DNA from 2 places in the Janibacter sp. UYMM211 genome. Region 1 is predicted to be linked to the other one. Evidence: riboswitches for the same ligand, from Rfam matches in the RefSeq annotation. Region 1 holds a riboswitch; the other holds the start of a gene.

Region 1 (5,579 bases):
TCCGCGCCGGCGGCGCGGGCCGCCTCGACGGCCCCCGGTCCGGCCTCGTGCATGAGCTCGGGGCAGTGGTAGACGGCGAAGGGGGTCACCCCCGCCTCGAGCGCGAGGAGGAGCTCCTCGGTGCCCTCGAGCAGGGTCGTGCCGCTCTCGTCGCGAGCCCGCCGACGGCGCAGCGCGACGAGCTCCTTGAGGCGCGGGTTGGACGGGGAGGTGATGTGCAGATCAGCCATGGCCCACCCAGGATGCCGCACACTGGGCCGATGCCCGGCCAGCTGGAGGACACGTCGACGTCGCAGCACCTCGAGCCCAGGAGGCCCGAGCCCGGGCGGCTGCTCCTCGCGCTGCTCGTCATGGCGGCGGCGATGCTCGTCACCGCCTTCGTCGGGCGTCAGGTCGTCCTCGCGTCGAGCTCGGTCCGCCGCAGCGACGCCTCGGTCATCGACGCGACGACCGGGTACGCACTGGAGCGGCCCGGGCTCGTCGACGCCCTGCTGCTGTGGGCCCATCTCACCGAGCCGTGGGTGCTCTTCCTCGTCCTCGCGCTGCTCGCGGGGGTGCTGCACTGGCGCGGTCTCGTTCGGCGCCGCGCCCTGTGGGTCGTGCCCGTGGGGCTCGTCGGCTGGGGGCTGTCGATCACGTGCAAGTACATCGTCGGGCGCCCGCGCCCGGTGCCGCCGGAGGCGATCACCGTCGCCGACGGCTACAGCTACCCCTCCGGCCACGCGACGGGCAGCACGATCGCGATGATCCTGCTCGTCGTCCTGCTGTGGCCCCTCGCGCGCCGCACGTGGACGCGTACGGTGCTCGTCGTGGCCGCGGCGACCCTCGTCGTGCTCACCTGCCTCGACCGCGTCTACCTCGGGGTCCACTACCCGACCGACGTCCTCGCCGGCGTGCTCGTGGGGAGCGCGATGACCGCGGCCGCGCTGACGATCGGTCTGCGGCCCCGACCGGGGCCGACCGCCCCGCCTCAGTCCAACCGGGCGTAGCGCGCGCGGGCGATGCAGTAGATGCCGAAGGCGATGATGCCCAGCGCCATCGCGGTGAGCAGGTAGGGGCCGTACTCGGCGCCCTTAACCGCCTTGAGCGCCCCGTCGAGGCCCTGCGCCTCGTCGGCGTCGTGCTGCCAGGCGGCGACGACGAAGAAGATGCCGACGAGGGCGAGGACGGCCCCCTTCGCCGGGTAGCCGATGGTGCCGGCGGTCACCGCCCACACCCCCGGGTGACGGGTGAGGTCCTTCATGAAGCGCTGACGCACGCCCTTCTGCACGTAGTACGCACCGACCGCGACGACGACGAGGCCGACGACCGCGACGAGCCACTGACCGGCGGGCTGGCGCATGAGCGTCTGGGTGAGGGTCTGCGTCTGGTCCTCGCTCGAGCCGGACTCGCCCGACCCGGTGGCGAAGCGGAAGGCCGACCACGCGATGGCGAGGTAGACGACCCCCTTCGCACCCGACTTGGCGCGCTCGGACGCGCCGCCGTCGCCGGGCGAGGGCGCGACGACCTCGGCGAGGTACCACAGGCCGAGCGCCGTGCCGCCGACGACGAAGACCCACAGGAGCACGGCCCCGAGGGGCTGGCCGGCGAGCGCGGCGAGAGCCCCGGACTGGTCGGCCTGCTCGCCGCCCGCCGCGCCCCACGCGAGCTGGAGCGCGATGCCGGCGATGACGAGGTGGAGGACGCCGTTGACGGCGTGACCGACCCGGGCGAGCGCGATGACGACGGGGTGCGAGCTCGCGTCGTCGACCGCGTCGACCGCGTCGTCGACGGCCTCGTCGGCGGCGTCGGCCGCGCGGCTGGAGGCGCGGCGGGGACGGTGCTCGGACGTGCTCACAGCAGGCTCCTCAGGACGGGGACGAGCCCGTCGTCGTCGACGACTCCGGTGACCTCGTCGGCCACATCCTGCACCTCGGCGGGGGCGTTGCCCATCGCGACGCCCCGGGCGGCCCAGCGCAGCATCTCGACGTCGTTGCGCTGGTCGCCGACGGCGACGGTCAGACCCGGCTCGACGTGGAGGCGACGGCGCACGATCTCCAGCGCCGACCCCTTCGAGACGCCCTCGGGGTTGATGTCGAGCCAGGCCGAGAAGCCGACCGAGTAGGCGACGCCGTGCAGACCGGCGCGGTCGACCGCCTCGGCGAACTCCTCGCTCGTCGCCTCCGGCATCCGCAGGGTCACACGGGTCGTCGGGTGCGCGAGGAGCTCCTCCCACGGCACGACCGTCTGCTCGCCGACGAGCTCGTCGGGCGGGTAGGGGGCGCTGAGGCGAAAGCCGACGCCGAGGTCCTCGACCGCGACGAGCGCGTCGGGCAGCACGGGACGCAGGCGGGTGAGGACCGGGGCGGGGTCGAAGGTGACGACGTCGTCCTCGTCGAGCGTCCAGCCCTGCGGGGCACGGGGGTCCAGACGGACCGTCACCGCGCCGTTGGAGCAGACCGCCCACCCCTTCGTCAGGCCGAGCGCGTCGAGGATCGGGGTCGTCGCGACGATGCCGCGACCGGTGGCGACGACGACGTGGTGACCGGCAGCGAGGACCGCCCGCACCGCCTCGCGGACGGCGGGGCGCAGGACCCCCTCGTGCGTGATCGTCGTGCCGTCGAGGTCGAGGCAGATCATGTGCGCGTCCACGCCCGCAACCTATCCGCCGTGACGCCGCTCACCGCCCTCGGGCGTTGACACGTCTCGACCGGCCCGCCCGGCGGGGGCTACCGTGGAGGGGTACGTGCTCCGGGGTCGGTGCAATTCCGAGCCGGCGGTGACAGTCCGCGACCCGCTCGCAGCCAGCGAGCGGTTGACGAGGTGAGATTCCTCGACCGACGGTGAAAGTCCGGATGGGAGGCAGCACGTGGTGGCGGGTGCGCTGTGCGCACCCGTGGCCTGCGCACCCTCGCGCGACCCCCCGGAGCCTGGAGACGGCGACGGCAGGAGGACCCAGGGTGACCGGGCCTGATGATGACGAGCGGTGGGTGCGGCGCGCCCTCGAGCTGGCGGAGCGCGGCCCCGCCGTCGACCCCAACCCCCGGGTCGGCGCGGTCCTCGTGGCCGACCGGCCCGACGGCCCGCAGGTGGTCGGCGAGGGCTGGCACCACGGCGCGGGCACCGCGCATGCCGAGGTCGTCGCGCTCGAGGCCGCCGGCGAGCGAGCACGGGGCGCGACCGCCTACGTGAGCCTCGAGCCGTGCGCGCACACCGGCCGGACCGGCCCGTGCACCGAGGCGCTGTTGGCGGCCGGGGTCGGGCGGGTCGTCCACGCGAGCAGCGACCCGGGGGCCCGGTCCGGCGGCGGGGCGCAGGTGCTGCGCGACGCCGGGGTCGAGGTCCGCGGCGGCGTGCTCGCCGACGAGGCCGACGCGCTCGTGCGCGACTGGCGCTTCGCGATCGTGCACGGCCGCCCCCGCGTCACGTGGAAGTACGCGTCGACCCTCGACGGTCGCGTGGCCGCCGCCGACGGCACGAGCCGGTGGATCACCGGGCGGGAGGCCCGGGTCGACGTGGGTCGGGCCCGGGCCCAGCACGGCGCCGTCCTCGTCGGCGTCGGCACCGTGCTCGCCGACGACCCCCAGCTCACCGCGCGCGACGCCGACGGCGAGCTCCTCCCCCGGCAGCCGCTGCGGGTCGTGCTCGGGCACCGTCTCGTCCCCCGCGGCGCGCGGGTGCTCGACGGTGACGCGCCGACCCTGCACCTGCCGACCCATGACGTGCGGGCGGCGCTGGCCGAGCTGCACGCCCGAGGCGTGCGCTCGGTGTGGCTCGAGGGCGGGCCGACCGTCGCCGCGGCCTTCTGGCGCGCGGGCTGCGTGGACGACGTCATCGCCTACCTCGCCCCCGCGCTGCTCGGCGCCGGCCCGTCCGCGCTCGGCGATCTCGGCGTCACGACCATCACCCAGGCACGTCGTCTGCGCACCGAGGGCGTGCGCCTCGTCGGCGACGACGTGCGCATCGACCTGAGCGTCGGCACCGCCGGCTCCGACCAGCACCACGAGGAGGACTGATGTTCACCGGCATCATCGAGGAGGTCGGGACCGTGCTCGCCGTCGAGCACGAGCAGCCCGGTGACGGGGGCGAGGCCGACGTCGGCAGCGCCCGGATGACGATCGAGGGCCCGGGCGTGCTCGTCGACGCCCGTCCCGGGTGCTCCATCGCCGTCGGCGGGGTGTGCCTCACCGTCGTCGAGCACGACGGCGAGCGCTTCACCGCCGACGTCATGGGCGAGACCCTGCGCTGGACCACCCTCGGCGGGCTCGCCCCGGGCGACCCGGTCAACCTCGAGCGCGCGCTGCGCGCCGACGGCCGGCTCGACGGGCACGTCGTCCAGGGCCACGTCGACGGCGTCGGCGAGGTCGTCGCGCGCACCGTGCACGAGCGCTGGGAGGTGCTCGAGGTGAGCGTGCCCGAGGAGCTGCGCCCCCACCTCGTGCGCAAGGGCTCGGTCGCCGTCGACGGCACCTCGCTCACCGTGAGCGGGCTGACCGACGCGGGCTTCGAGGTCTCGCTCATACCGACGACGCTCGCGGAGACGACGCTGGGCCGGCGGGCGGTCGGCGACCGGGTCAACCTCGAGACCGACGTGCTCGCGAAGTACGTGGCCGGGCTGCTCGGCGACCGTCAGGCCGCGTCATGAGCGGCTTCGCGACGATCCCCGACGCCCTCGAGGCCCTGCGCGCCGGGCGCCCGGTGCTCGTGCTCGACGACGCCGACCGCGAGGACGAGGGCGACGTCGTCCTCGCCGCGCAGACGGCCACCGCCGAGTGGCTCGCGTGGACGATCCGGTACACGTCGGGCTACATCTGCGCGCCGATGACCGAGGAGCGCGCCGACCGGCTCGAGCTGCCGCTCATGGTGACGCGCAACGAGGACTCGCTGCGCACCGCGTACACGATCACCGTCGACGCCGCGGCCCAGGTGACGACCGGCATCAGCGCCGCCGACCGCACCCGCACCCTCCACGTGCTCGCCGACCCCACGGCCACCCCCGGCGACCTCGTGCGCCCGGGGCACGTCGTCCCCCTTCGCGCCCGTGACGGAGGCGTCCTCGTGCGCCGTGGCCACACCGAGGCGACGGTCGACCTGTGCCGGCTCGCCGGTCTCGAGCCGGTCGGCGCCATCGGCGAGCTCACGGCCGACGACGGGACGATGCTGCGCACCCCCGAGGTGCTCGCGCTCGGCGCGGAGCACGACCTGCTGGTCGTCACCATCGCCGACCTCGTCGCGTGGCGCCACCTGCACGACCGCGTCGAGCGGGTGACGACGACGACCCTGCCCACCCGGCACGGCCGGCTCGTCGCCCACGGCTACCGCGACCTCGTCACCGGCGCCGAGCACGTCGCGCTCACGCGGCCGGGCGGCTCCCGGGTCCGGGTGCACTCCGAGTGCCTCACCGGCGATGCCTTCGGCTCGCGACGCTGCGACTGCGGGCCCCAGCTCGACGCCGCGCTCGCCGAGGTCGCCGAGCACGGCGGTGCTGTCGTCTACCTGCGCGGGCACGAGGGCCGCGGCGTCGGGCTGCTCGACAAGCTGCGCGCCTACGCCGAGCAGGACGCCGGCGCCGACACGGTCGAGGCGCAGATCGCGCTCGG
Region 2 (5,579 bases), on a different contig from region 1:
GGTGCGCTCGATGGTCGTCGACCTGCTCATGGTCACCGGCCTCGAGTACGCCGACGCCGTCGCGCTCGTGCGCGCGGAGTAGCGGCGCTCGTGCGCGCGGAGTAGCGGCGCTCGTGCGCGCGGAGCAGCGCGCAGAGTGATCAGCGCTGGTGGGCGCCGACGAGGTCGCTGAGCCGCTGGGCCTGGGCGAGCGAGCCGGAGCCGTCGGCCCGCTGGATCGCCATGACCGCCATGTCGTCGCCGTCGGCGAGGTCGAGCCGCACCCACGGCATGCCGTCGGAGAAGCGCACCGCCTCGATGTCCTCCCACGGCACGACCTGCTGCGGCCCGAGGTTGCGCACGAGCAGGCCGTCGGCCCGCGGCACCGCCCGGATCGTCATGTACCGGCTGAGCAGCCCGGCGACGCCGAGCCCGATGAGGAAGAAGCCGAGCCGGTCGACGAGGTGGAAGCGCTCGGGCACGAAGATCGCGACGAGCAGGAAGATGACGAGGGTGAGGACGGCGAGGACGCTCGCCACGAGGCGCCCGCGCCGGGGGACGAAGGGGGCATTCGTCCCGTCGCCGGGACGTCCTGCGCCGCTCACAGCCGGCACGCGGTGATCTCGGTGACGAGGATCGCGCGGGCCCCGATGTCGTAGAGCTCGTCCATGATCGCGTTGGTCCGTCCGCGCGGGACCATGGCCCGCACGGCGACCCAGTCCTTGTCGTGCATCGGCGAGATCGTCGGCGACTCCAGGCCCGGGGTGAGGGTCACCGCCTGCTCGACGATCGTCGTCGGGCAGTCGTAGTCGAGCATGACGTAGTGGCGCGCCGTGACGACGCCCATGAGCCGGCGGTGCAGGACCTCGACCGCGGACTCGGCGGCATCGGCCCGGCGCACGAGGACGGCCTCGCTGCGCAGGATCGGCTCGCCGAAGACCTCGAGGCCCTGGTTGCGCAGGGTGGTGCCGGTCTCGACGACGTCGGCGATCGCGTCGGCGACGCCGAGGGTGATCGCCGTCTCGACCGCTCCGTCGAGCCGCACGACCTCGGCCTGCACGCCGTGGTCGGCGAGGTGCGCGGCGACGAGCCCGGCGTAGGACGTCGCGACGCGGCGGCCCTGGAGGTCGCCGACGCCGCTCGCCGTGCCGGCCCGGCCGGCGAAGCGGAAGGTCGAGCCGCCGAAGCCGAGCGACATGATCTCGACGGCGGCCGAGCCGGAGTCGAGGAGCAGGTCGCGGCCGGTGATGCCGGCGTCGACCTGGCCCTGCCCGACGTAGACGGCGACGTCACGCGGGCGCAGGTAGAAGAACTCGACCCCGTTGTCGGGGTCGGCGACGACGAGCTCCTTGGAGTCCCGGCGCACGCGGTAGCCGGCCTCTCGGAGCATGGCGACGGACGGCTCGGACAGCGAGCCCTTGTTGGGGACGGCGATGCGCACGGAGGTCCTGCCTGATCAGAGGTGGGTGTAGACGTCGTCGAGCTCGAGGTCGTTGGCGAGCATGAGCACCTGGAGGTGGTAGAGCAGCTGGCTGATCTCCTCGGCGAGGCGCTCCTTGCCCTCGTGCTCGGCGGCCATCCACACCTCGGCGGCCTCCTCGACGACCTTCTTGCCGATGGCATGGGTGCCGGCGTCCAGCGCTGCGACGGTGCCCGAGCCCTCGGGCCGGGTCTGCGCGGTCGCCGTGAGCTCGGCGAAGAGGGAGTCGAAGGTCTTCACAGGCGCCCAGTCTAGGCGGCGCCGACGCGCTCCCCTGACCCGGTCGGGGTCGCGGCCGCGCGCCGGGTGGCCGCCACCCACTGGGTGAAGCCGTAGAGGACGAAGGCGCCGTAACCGATGTACATGACGGCGGTGGGCACGTACCCCGTGGCGAAGCCGAGCGGGACCCCGACGAGGTCGACGGCGATCCAGGCGAGCCAGAACTCGTTCCACCCGCGCGCCATCATGTACGTCGCGAGCATCGACCCGACGAAGATCCACGAGTCGCTCCAGAAGTACCACCACTGGGGCTGCCAGTACGGGTTCGGCGCCGCGGCCCACAGCGTGACGAAGGCCTGGTGCGCGACGACCGTGCCACCGAGCCACACGCCGGCGACGACGAGACGCTCGCGCGAGGTCGCCCACCGCGGGACGATCGCGGCTCCCCCTTCGCTGCCGACCGCGCCCGGCTCCGCCGCCGTGCGCTCGCGCTTGATCTGGGTCCAGCGCCACCAGCCGTAGATGCTCGTGACGATGAAGAAGACCTGACGCCCGGCCTGCCCGAAGAGCGGGATCCGCTCGTCGGCGCCGAAGAGCGCGCCGAGGTAGACCGCGAAGAGCATGATGTTGGCGCTGATGCCGACCGGCCAGGCCCACACCCACCGCTTCATCCCGAGGTAGGCGCTGACGACGCCGATGAGGATCCCGACCGCCTCGAGCCAGTACAGGGCGTAGGGCCCGATCTGCAGGTGCGCGGCGATGATCTCCTGGAAGAGGTTCTGACCCTCTGCAGGCATGACTGTCCTCCCGCAGCGCCTCTCTCGTCCGGACTATGACCGTCGGCCCTGGGGGTCTCACCAGAGTTCACCGACCACCATGGCCGGGTCGCGGGCTCTCACCGCCGGTTCGGAGTTTCACCGAGTCACGAGGCACGTGCTCGGGCCATCGTCGCGCGCCCGGGCACCCGGGGCAAAACCCGCGGCGTGTGATCTCGCCGATGCCGCACCCACGCGGGACGCGACGAGGGCGAAGGGGGACGGGTCAGGCGTGGGCGTGCCGCTGCGCGAGCTCGCGCAGCTCGGCCACCGCGTCGGCCGCGGACTCCGCGCCGTACACGGCCGACCCGGCGACGAAGACGTCGGCGCCCGCCTCGGCGCACTGCTCGATGGTCCGCGCGGAGACGCCGCCGTCGACCTGCACCCAGATCTCGCCGCCGTGGCGACGCACGGCCTCGCGCACCTGGCGCACCTTCGGCATCTGGTCGGCCATGAAGGACTGCCCGCCGAAGCCGGGCTCGACGGTCATGACGAGGACCATGTCGAGCTCGGGCAGCAGGTCCTCGTAGGGCGCGAAGTCGGTGCCCGGCTTGATCGCCATGCTCGCCCGGGCGCCGGCCGCCCGCAGGTCGCGCGCGAGGCGCACCGGGTCCTTCGCCGCCTCGACGTGGAAGGTCACCGACTGCGCGCCCGCCTCGGCGTACGGCGGGGCCCAGCGGTCGGGGTCCTCGATCATGAGGTGGCAGTCGATGGGGATCGGGCTCACGGCGAGCAGCGACTCGACGACCGGCAGGCCGAGGGTGAGGTTGGGGACGAAGTGCGCGTCCATGACGTCGACGTGCGCCCAATCGGCGGTCGCGATGGCGTCGAGCTCGTCCGCGAGGTGGGCGAAGTCGGCGGAGAGGATGCTCGGGGAGATCTGCACGGGGTCTGGTGTCCTCAGGCTTCGTGGATGGACAGGACGTTGCCGACGGTGTCCTCGATCTGGAAGTGCAGACCGATGGCGTCGCGGGTGAGCTCGAGGCGGAAGACGAGGTCTTCGCGCTCCTTGAGCCGGCGGTACTCGAGCTCGGCGTCGGGGACCCCGAGCATGAGCACCGGGCGCGCCTCGCGCAGGCAGTGCTGCTGGTAGGCGCGGGTCAGCGGGTCGGTGATCGGCTCGAGGTTGATCTGCGCGCCGAGCTCCCACCCGGTGCTCGGGCCGAGGATGTACAGGTCGCTGCCGGGCACGACGAGCACGTCGCGGAAGCCGAGGACCTCGGTGTAGAAGGCGTACGCCCGGGCGGGGTCGTCGACGTGCACGCCGGTGACGAGGACGTGCATCAGGCCCGCTTGCGCAGCAGGTGCAGGTACATGCCGTCCGTGCCGTGCAAGTGGGGCCACATCTGCGCCGCCGGCCCGTCGCCGAGACCGGCGAGCTCGCTGCTCGCGACCTCGCGCAGGACGGCCGGGGCGTCGAGCGCCTCGACGTCGTCACGTCGGCGGGTCACGTCCCGCACGACGAAGGAGGTCTCGGACAGGTGCGGGCTGCACGTCGCGTAGGCGAGCACGCCCCCGGGCGCCAGGGCGTCGAGCCCGCTCGCGAGCAGGTCGCGCTGGAGCGGGCCGAGACCGGCGAGATCGGCCGGGGTGCGGCGCCAGCGGGCCTCGGGCCGGCGTCGCAGGGCCCCCAGACCCGTGCACGGCGCGTCGACGAGCACCCGGTCGTACCGCCCGGGCTCGTCTGCCCCTGCCTCACGACCGTCGGCGGTGCGCACGGTCAGCTCGAGCCCGGCCTCGCGCGCGGCCTCGAGCGAGGGGCGCAGGGTGGCGCGCACGAGGTCGCTGCGGTGCTCGGAGATCTCGTTGGCCACGAGGTCGGCGCCGTGCTCGCGGGCGAGGGCGGCGAGCAGGCCCGCCTTGCCGCCGGGTCCGGCGCACAGGTCGAGCCAGCGCTCACGGCGCCCGGCCGGGGTGGTGACCGGCGCCCCCGCGAGGGCCAGGGCGAGCAGCTGGCTGCCCTCGTCCTGCACGGCCGCCCGGCCGTCGCGGACGGCGGGGATGCCCGCCGGGTCGCCCCCGAGGAGGAGGACGGCGAAGGGAGAGTGGTCGCCCGGGGCGGTCTCGAGGTGCTCGGCGGTGAGCAGCTCCTCGACGTCGGACAGACCCGGCCGCGCGACGAGGGCGACGGGGGCGGCGGCGTTGTGCGCCTCGAGCAGGCGCTCGAGATCGGCGTCGACGTGGGCGGCGTCGCTCGCCCCGTGACCGACGAGGGCCTGGCGCAACGCCTTGACGACCCACTCGGGGTGAGACGTCGACACGGCCAGACGGGTGCTCGTCGGCTCGGCGGGCACGACCGCCTCGCGCCACTCCTGCACGGTGCGCTCGCTCACGCGGCGCATGACGGCGTTGACGAGCCCCGCGGCGCCGGCGCCGTTGACCTGGCGGGCCAGGGCGACGCTCTGGTCGGCGGCGGCGTGCTGGGGCACGCGCATGCTCAGCAGCTGGTGGGTGCCCAGGCGCAGGACGTCGAGCACTCCCCCGTCGAGGCGGCTTACCGGCCGGTCGGCGGCGACGGCAATGATCGGGTCGTAGAGCCCCTGCATCCGCAGGGTGCCGTAGGTCAGCTCGGTCGCGAAGCCCGCGTCGCGGCCCGACAGCCGGCGGCGGCGCAGCTCGTGCGGCAGCTCGAGGTTGGCGTAGGCGCCCTCGGCGACCGCGCGCAGGACCGTGTAGGCGGCCAGCCGGGCCGGGTCGCCCTGACGGGCTCGCTGCGCGGGGGCGTTGCGGGAGCGCTGCCGGGGGCCGCGCCGTCGCTCGTGCTGGTCAGCCATCTGCGAGCCTCTCTCCTGCCTGGACCCGGGCGCCGCGCGCCCAGTCCGCCGCCGCCATCGGCCGCTTGCCGACAGGGGTCACCTCGCCGAGCCGGACCGGCCCGTCGGCCGTGCCGACGAGCACCCAGGACTTGCCGACGGCGAGCTCGCCGGGGGCGAGCTCGGGTCGAGGATCGGGCAGCCGGTCGGCCGACCGGTCGAGGGGGCCGACTCGCAGCCGGTCACCTCGGAAGGTCGTCCACGCGCCCGGGTCCGGGGTGCACCCGCGCACGTGCCGGTCGACGGCGAATCCGGGGTCGGCCCATCGCACCT

Evidence for each region. A riboswitch is a leader RNA that binds a small molecule or an ion and turns the genes downstream of it on or off. The one in region 1 is predicted to bind FMN.
Region 2: another riboswitch for FMN. It lies ahead of ABIB53_RS10830 (nicotinamide mononucleotide transporter family protein); the one in region 1 lies ahead of ribD (bifunctional diaminohydroxyphosphoribosylaminopyrimidine deaminase/5-amino-6-(5-phosphoribosylamino)uracil reductase RibD).

Annotation. Positions count from the first base shown of each region.
Region 1 is NZ_JBEPOY010000007.1:76,854-82,432, forward strand. Features, by position in the region: gene ABIB53_RS15795 (RNA methyltransferase) at 1-230, opposite strand, end outside; gene ABIB53_RS15800 (phosphatase PAP2 family protein) at 261-989, shown strand; gene ABIB53_RS15805 (DUF1206 domain-containing protein) at 971-1,837, opposite strand; gene ABIB53_RS15810 (HAD family hydrolase) at 1,834-2,619, opposite strand; FMN riboswitch at 2,722-2,852, shown strand; gene ribD (bifunctional diaminohydroxyphosphoribosylaminopyrimidine deaminase/5-amino-6-(5-phosphoribosylamino)uracil reductase RibD) at 2,940-3,995, shown strand; gene ABIB53_RS15820 (riboflavin synthase) at 3,995-4,624, shown strand; gene ribB (3,4-dihydroxy-2-butanone-4-phosphate synthase) at 4,621-5,579, shown strand, end outside.
Region 2 is NZ_JBEPOY010000003.1:341,596-347,174, forward strand. Features, by position in the region: gene ABIB53_RS10810 (FUSC family protein) at 1-82, shown strand, start outside; gene ABIB53_RS10815 (PH domain-containing protein) at 141-593, opposite strand; gene hisG (ATP phosphoribosyltransferase) at 581-1,420, opposite strand; gene ABIB53_RS10825 (phosphoribosyl-ATP diphosphatase) at 1,436-1,699, opposite strand; gene ABIB53_RS10830 (nicotinamide mononucleotide transporter family protein) at 1,711-2,475, opposite strand; FMN riboswitch at 2,488-2,614, opposite strand; gene rpe (ribulose-phosphate 3-epimerase) at 2,720-3,379, opposite strand; gene ABIB53_RS10840 (VOC family protein) at 3,394-3,777, opposite strand; gene ABIB53_RS10845 (RsmB/NOP family class I SAM-dependent RNA methyltransferase) at 3,777-5,267, opposite strand; gene fmt (methionyl-tRNA formyltransferase) at 5,260-5,579, opposite strand, start outside.